DNA from 2 places in the Lysinibacillus sp. FW301-JW8 genome. Region 2 is predicted to be linked to the other one. Evidence: riboswitches for the same ligand, from Rfam matches in the RefSeq annotation. Region 2 holds a riboswitch; the other holds the start of a gene.
The links. A riboswitch is a leader RNA that binds a small molecule or an ion and turns the genes downstream of it on or off. The one in region 2 is predicted to bind FMN.
Positions count from the first base shown of each region.

Region 1: another riboswitch for FMN. It lies ahead of AC3WOM_RS08350 (ECF transporter S component); the one in region 2 lies ahead of ribE (riboflavin synthase).

Region 1 covers NZ_JBYTBB010000015.1:12,180-15,605, forward strand. The annotation lists gene AC3WOM_RS08345 (sodium-dependent transporter) at 1-606, opposite strand, end outside; gene AC3WOM_RS08350 (ECF transporter S component) at 770-1,357, opposite strand; FMN riboswitch at 1,576-1,764, opposite strand; gene AC3WOM_RS08355 (RNA polymerase subunit sigma) at 1,959-3,251, opposite strand; gene sigX (RNA polymerase sigma factor SigX) at 3,248-3,426, opposite strand, start outside.
Region 2 covers NZ_JBYTBB010000004.1:87,450-90,875, forward strand. The annotation lists partial or broken gene AC3WOM_RS02995 (SDR family oxidoreductase) at 1-568, shown strand, start outside; FMN riboswitch at 873-998, shown strand; FMN riboswitch at 1,117-1,242, shown strand; gene ribE (riboflavin synthase) at 1,483-2,121, shown strand; gene ribB (3,4-dihydroxy-2-butanone-4-phosphate synthase) at 2,149-2,766, shown strand; gene ribH (6,7-dimethyl-8-ribityllumazine synthase) at 2,784-3,251, shown strand; gene AC3WOM_RS03015 (spore germination protein) at 3,409-3,426, shown strand, end outside.

The sequences.
Region 1 (3,426 bases), on a different contig from region 2:
AAATTTCACACCCTCCATCGCTCCGTCTAATGTTACTGCTCGGACAACAAGTACTATAAACATCATAAATAATAATGGCATCATAAACTTATTAGCCTTTTCTATACCATTTTGCACTCCAAGAGATATCACTAGTACATTCGCTAGCGTAAATAACCCTAAACCTAGCAATGTAATCCAAGGCGTACCAATAATCTTTTCAAATAGCTCACTAGGATCATTAGCAGGATCAATAACAGTACCAGCCACACCAAGACCGCTATAAATAAAAATCCAACCGCCCACAACACTATAAAAAGTTAATAATAAAAAACAACCCAGTACACCCATGCGGCCAATCCATGCCCAGCCCCTTTTCGTCGGTGCAATTTTTTTATATGCAGTGACCGCCTCAGATTGGGTGCCACGTCCTAAAATATATTCTGATAATAGCATTGGTAAACCAATTAACAATGTAAATAGAACAAAGATTAGGAAAAATGCTCCACCGCCACTTTGACCAGTAACATATGGAAGCTTCCAAATCGCCCCTAATCCGATTGCCGCTCCTGCTGATGCTAAAATAAAGCCTAGTTTACTAGACCATTGTGCCTTTTTTTCACTCATCTCTTCAAACTCCTCTAGCATTTCTAAACTCTTTCTTATTCTACATGAAAACACTAGGCTCGACTAGATTAAGTTCCGTTGACAAATCTATCTATTGATTCAAGCGTTCAATCCATAAAAAAACCTCGAGCATATCAAATCACACTCGAGGTTTCATATAATCTTATTTCGTTAAATACATATTACGCTGACGATCTATCCATTTGCGCATAGTTGTAAATAATAAGGCCATGATAACAGTTAATAAAATACCTTTAACAATATTAAATGGCAAGATTCCAGCCACAATCATTTTATATAATGAATCTCCTACAACAGGCTCCATCCCTAAAAAGTACGTGTACATTGGTAAAAATACAGCATAGTTAAGAACACTCATACCAACCGCCATAACGATTGTTCCTGCTGCTAAGCCTCCAATAAGACCACCAATGTTTTTAAAACGCTTAAAAATAAAGGATACTGGTAAAATAAATAAAATACCTGTCGTGAAGTTAGCGATATGTCCTACTGGTACTCCTGTTGGCGTGCCTGAGAAAATCCAATCCAATACATTTTTAAATAACTCTACTAGAATCCCCGCTACAGGTCCCATTGTTATGGCTGCTAGTAATGCAGGCATATCACTGAAATCCACTTCCAAAAACGCTGGGAATGGTGGAATTGGGAAATTAAATAGCATTAATAAAAACGAAATACTGCTCAGCATGCCAATCGTAATAAACGATTGAAGTTTAACATTTTTCTTCATTGAAAATTCTCTCCTCTTTGCTGATTCAATCTCGCAAGAAGAAAGGTTACGATCTAATCAAATGTTATTCATGAAAAAACCCTTATGCATTGTTGGCATAAGGGAGAATAGGCATGATTAATAAACGCCATTAAACAGCAATTTTCGAGCGGGCTTTAAAGCCATGTTGAAAAAACGCTCGTTCAAAGCTAATTTAAAATAACGAATGACGATCGTACCTCCATCTTCTCCCATCCAGACTCTAACTGTCGGCCTTGGAATCGCACCAAGTCAGCCATGCAAAAAATTTTGCACAGGTCGCGGGCTGAAGAGTCTTTAGTAAATCATTCGAGCTAATGTCTTTCACATTAGCGATTTACAGCTCTATTACCGCCGGTCGGGATTTTCACCCTGCCCCGAAGATGAATCAATATTTTATTTTTGTTCTACAGCTTTACTATAATGAATTATTTAGAAAAAGTAAATAGTTCTGCTTAAAAAATCCTATTAGATTTGTATGTTTTATGGACAGTTAGTTGGTTTATCGCCATAGAAACAAGAAGGAGTATTCTCGCCACAGTTGATGTACGAGAATACTCCTTAAACTATCGCCGTAAAGTTGCTATGGCGTATCCATATACTGCTTATTTGCGCCTACAGGCTTGGGCAAGAAATTTTTTAAATCAAAGCCTTCCCAGCTTTCCTGAACTACATTATCTAAGCGTAATTGTTTATCAAAGCTTGCAGCCGTTAGCATCATTGCTTCGATTAATTGTGTTGCTCGAGCTGGCTCCATTGTCGTTAAATCAAGAGGAGCATTAAAGGTAACAACAACACCCTCTGCAACCTCCTGTACAGTATAAGTCACATTTTCTGGAACGACAGGAACATAAACATCATCATTTTTATTGCGCATAACCGTAATCGCTTCTGTTACCGAGGGAAAAGTTTGACGAAAATCGGGAGATAAATACTCCGCCCCATTATCCTGGTCTTTATATAAATAATAATTAAAATGACTTGGACCTGTTAATGACATAGCCTTACTCGGCTCTCCCTCTTGAGAAAACTCGTATGGTGTGCCATCTGCATTTTCAAACTCGACCTCTGTATACTCTGAGTCTGAAAATGTATCCTGCAAGGTTCCCTTATATTCATTTACGGGTGCAGAGGCTACATCATAATCATTTTTCTCGGGTAATACATGAATCAGCTTATCATCTTTTTCCTTCAATTCACCTTGATATGGATGGTAGTTAGTAAAGCCTTTTGCTTTCTCTTCAATTTGTGGTGCATACTTTTTATACATTTGTAATGTAGAAGGTTTTTCTTTCCCAAAATCCGCTTCAACCCGCTCATTGGGAATAATATACGTCATTGGTACGCTTTCTACATCACGACTTGCCAAACCAATACGAAAGACAACGGCATCCGTTAAGTCTTCCTCGTACACAGAGGTACGTAGAGACATAAATTTAGCATGTTCTGCAACAATGCTCGAATCCAGATAATTATCAAAATTTTCAGCAGTTTTTGCAGCTGGCCCGTCTTGCATAGTAGAATACGGAGCAATGTCAGGGGCAGTCGCCTGATCTATCTTGGAATCATTATTATTCATAAACTTAGAGCCTACACCTATTGTTAATGCGAAAACAGCAGCAACACTCATAAGAATGGGCCATTTACGGATTTTGCGCTTTGTTGTTTCTGTCTCTATACTTTGCTGTTGTTCTTGCGCTGACACTTCTTCGTCTAATGGCTGCTGGATGGCTTCTTGCAAATGAACATTATCCTGCAAGCGAGCATCTGCCAATAATCGATTTAATATTTCATCTTTAGAACGGCGGTCAGAAAGCTTAGGGGCATTGTTCAATACATGTTCTAGCTGGTCATCATCAAACTGGTTATGTGTCATTGCCGTTTCGCCTCCTGTTCTCTAACCTGTTGTAGCTGTTGCCTTAAAAATTTGATGGCACGATGCTGTGTTGTTTTTACCTTTGCTTCTGTCCAATCTAGTATTTGTGCTGTTTCTGCAATCGATAAATCTTGAAAGTAGCGCATAATAATGACCATCTTTTGGTCTCCTGTAC
Region 2 (3,426 bases):
AGGGGATTTACGTCATCCCGAGTTTTCTAAGGAAGCAGTAAGAAAAACGATTGAGTGTTACGGTAAGCAAGACATACTTATTTTAAATCAAGGTGTACAATTCCCGCAGCAAAGCTTTTTAGATATCTCAAAAGAACAATTGAATGATACCTATGAAACCAATATTTTCCCTCATTTTTATATGACAAAGGCAGGATTACCTTATATGAAGCAGGGTGAGGCAATTATTTCCACCGCTTCCGTGACTGCTTACGCTGGAGCCCCGTTACTTGTCGATTATTCTTCTACAAAAGGAGCGATTGTTTCATTCACTAGATCATTATCCTTGCAATTAGCGAGTAAGGGAATACGAGTGAATGCAGTTGCCCCTGGACCGATCTGGACCCCACTAATTGTCTCTAGCTATTCCGCAGAATATGTCAAAACAATGGGCTTAGAAACCCCGATGAAACGAGCTGGGCAACCATTTGAACTTGCACCTACCTATATTTATTTAGCTTCTGATGATTCTTCTTTTGTTACGGGTCAGGTACTGCATGTCAATTGTGGCATTATGACGGAAACGTAAGTAATTTTAAAGTTGTAGTCGATTAATTTGTAAAACAAAAGTAATTCAAATGAAGGGTGATTTTTCCAATTATTTTATCTTCATTCATTTTCTATGCGAAAGCGAGGCGACAGCAACAATTACGCCAAGGCGAAATTGAACTTCAATCAGAACAATTTTTGAGGTCAAATCGGCTGTGAGAAAATCGAGGAGTTGAATGTAGCAGAACTGTTTAATGAAGACATACTTGATAAAAGAACAATTTTTATAAACAATTGTATGGATAATATTATAAAATAGTGTTATCGTAAAGAATAAGCTAAATAAAATCCTTCAGGGTAGGGTGAAATTCCCAATCGGCGGTGATGAAGTAATTCAAAGTCCGTGAGCGAAAGCTGATTTGGTGCAAATCCAAAACCGACAGTGATAGTCTGGATGGGAGAAGGGTAAAAGTGCAAACTTTTTAAATTCGTATGAATTTATAAGGTTTATTTGATTATGCTTTTATGTTAACTTCCCGTCGTTGAGATTGGGAGGTTTTTTTATTTAGCGAATAAATTAAATAGCGAAATGTTCTTCGGGGTAGGGTGAAATTCCCAATCGGCGGTGATGAAGCAATTCAAAGTCCGTGAGCGAAAGCTGATTTGGTGCAAATCCAAAACCGACAGTGATAGTCTGGATGGGAGAAGAACGATGAGATGACAGCCTATGGAAAAAATAGAGTATCCAAAAGGTTTATTTGTTGACGTCTTATTTATATGAACTCCCAAACCCCTTTCAAAACGATGAAGGGGTTTTTGTTTGTTAGTGGGATAGAATGCTGAAAGTGATGAATAGAAATAGAAAAGTGATGGATTGACCCCAAAAACTGATGCATAGAATCACAAAACCGATGGATAGAGCCTTTAACGCGTAGAAAGAAAGCAGGTGGAAAAATGTTTACAGGGATTGTTGAGGATATTGGTACAATGAAAACCTTGCAAATCGATCAGCAAAGTATGAAAATAACGGTTCTTTCAGCAAAAATGGTGGAGGATGTAAAGCTCGGAGACAGTATAGCGGTCAATGGTGTTTGTTTAACAGTGACAAACTTTACTGATCGAGAGCTGACAATGGATGTCATGCCAGAAACGGTGAAGGCAACTAATTTGCAGCAGCTTGCTGTAGGAGATCCAGTTAACTTAGAGCGCGCCATGCCTGCGAATGGACGATTCGGTGGTCATTTTGTATCTGGGCATGTTGATGGAGTAGGAAAAATAGTACGTAAGCGACCATTAGCAAACGCAGTTTATATTGATATTGAGCTATCCGAGGAATTAATAAACAACTGTATACCAAAAGGCTCTATTACAATTGATGGTACGAGCTTAACACTTTTTCATGTTGAGCAAAAAAGTGTCACAGTATCACTAATACCACACACGTATAAGGAAACTCTTTTAGGTATGAAGAAAATAGGTGCTCCCGTTAATATTGAAACGGATTTAGTTGGAAAATACATTTTACACCAGCTAAAGCGTAATCAGGAAGTGCCAGCTATTACGAGAGATTTTTTAGCACAAAACGGATTTTAAACGATGAATGGTAAGGAGGTGCCAATATTGCTACACACAATTGAAGAAGCAATAGAGGATTTAAAACAGGGCAAGATGATTATTGTAGTAGACGATGAGGATCGAGAAAATGAAGGAGATTTACTGGCTTTAGCAGAGCATATGACGCCTGAAACGATAAACTTTATGGCGACATATGGAAGAGGCCTTATCTGCACACCGATTACACAGCAGCTCGCACAAAAATTAGCCTTACAACCTATGGTAAGTAACAATACAGACAATCATCAAACAGCATTTACAGTTAGCATTGATCATATGGATACAACAACAGGAATTAGCGCCTTCGAACGAGCAATGACAATAAAAAAAATGATTGAACCACAAGCAAAGGCAGAGGATTTTCGTAGACCTGGTCATGTATTTCCGCTAATCGCAAAGGAGAATGGTGTGTTAGAGCGTAGAGGTCACACCGAAGCAACCACTGATTTAGCAAAGCTTTGTCACAGTATTCCCGCAGGCATTATTTGTGAAATTATGGGGAACGATGGCAAAATGCTACGCTTCGATGAATTGATCAGCTATGCAACGCATCATCAGCTAAAAATAATTTCAATTGAAGAATTAGTGTTATATCGTCAGCAAAATCACAAAATTACAATTTAAAAGAGGAGAATTTAGATATGGGTAAAACATTTGAAGCACAATTAATTGGTACAGACTTAAAAATTGCTATCGTAGTAGGTCGATTCAATGAATTTATTACAAGTAAATTATTAGATGGAGCACTCGATGGTTTAAAGCGTCACGGTGTAGCTGAGGACTCTATTGATGTAGCATGGGTTCCTGGTGCATTTGAGGTTCCATTTATTTCAAAACAACTGGCAGAAACAAAGAAATATGATGCCATTATTGGTTTAGGGACAGTGATTCGTGGCTCTACAACACATTATGACTATGTATGCAATGAATCAGCAAAAGGAATTGCCAATGTATCATTAACAACAAATGTGCCAGTTATTTTTGGCATTGTGACAACTGAAAATATTGAGCAAGCCATTGAACGTGCTGGTACAAAATCAGGTAATAAAGGCTATGATTCTGCAATGTCTGCTATTGAAATGGCGAATTTAAAGAGAATGATTGGCTAAAACATAGTTTGATTTTATTTAATTGAAATTATTCATTTAAAGTATCTTATCCTCCTAAAACCTGAATATTTTAAACAAGCATGGGGAAAATATTGTGTAAGTGTATTGATGCATGTACGAATCTGGAGCTGAATCAGTAGGAGATGAGGAATATTCAATGGAACAAATCGTAAAT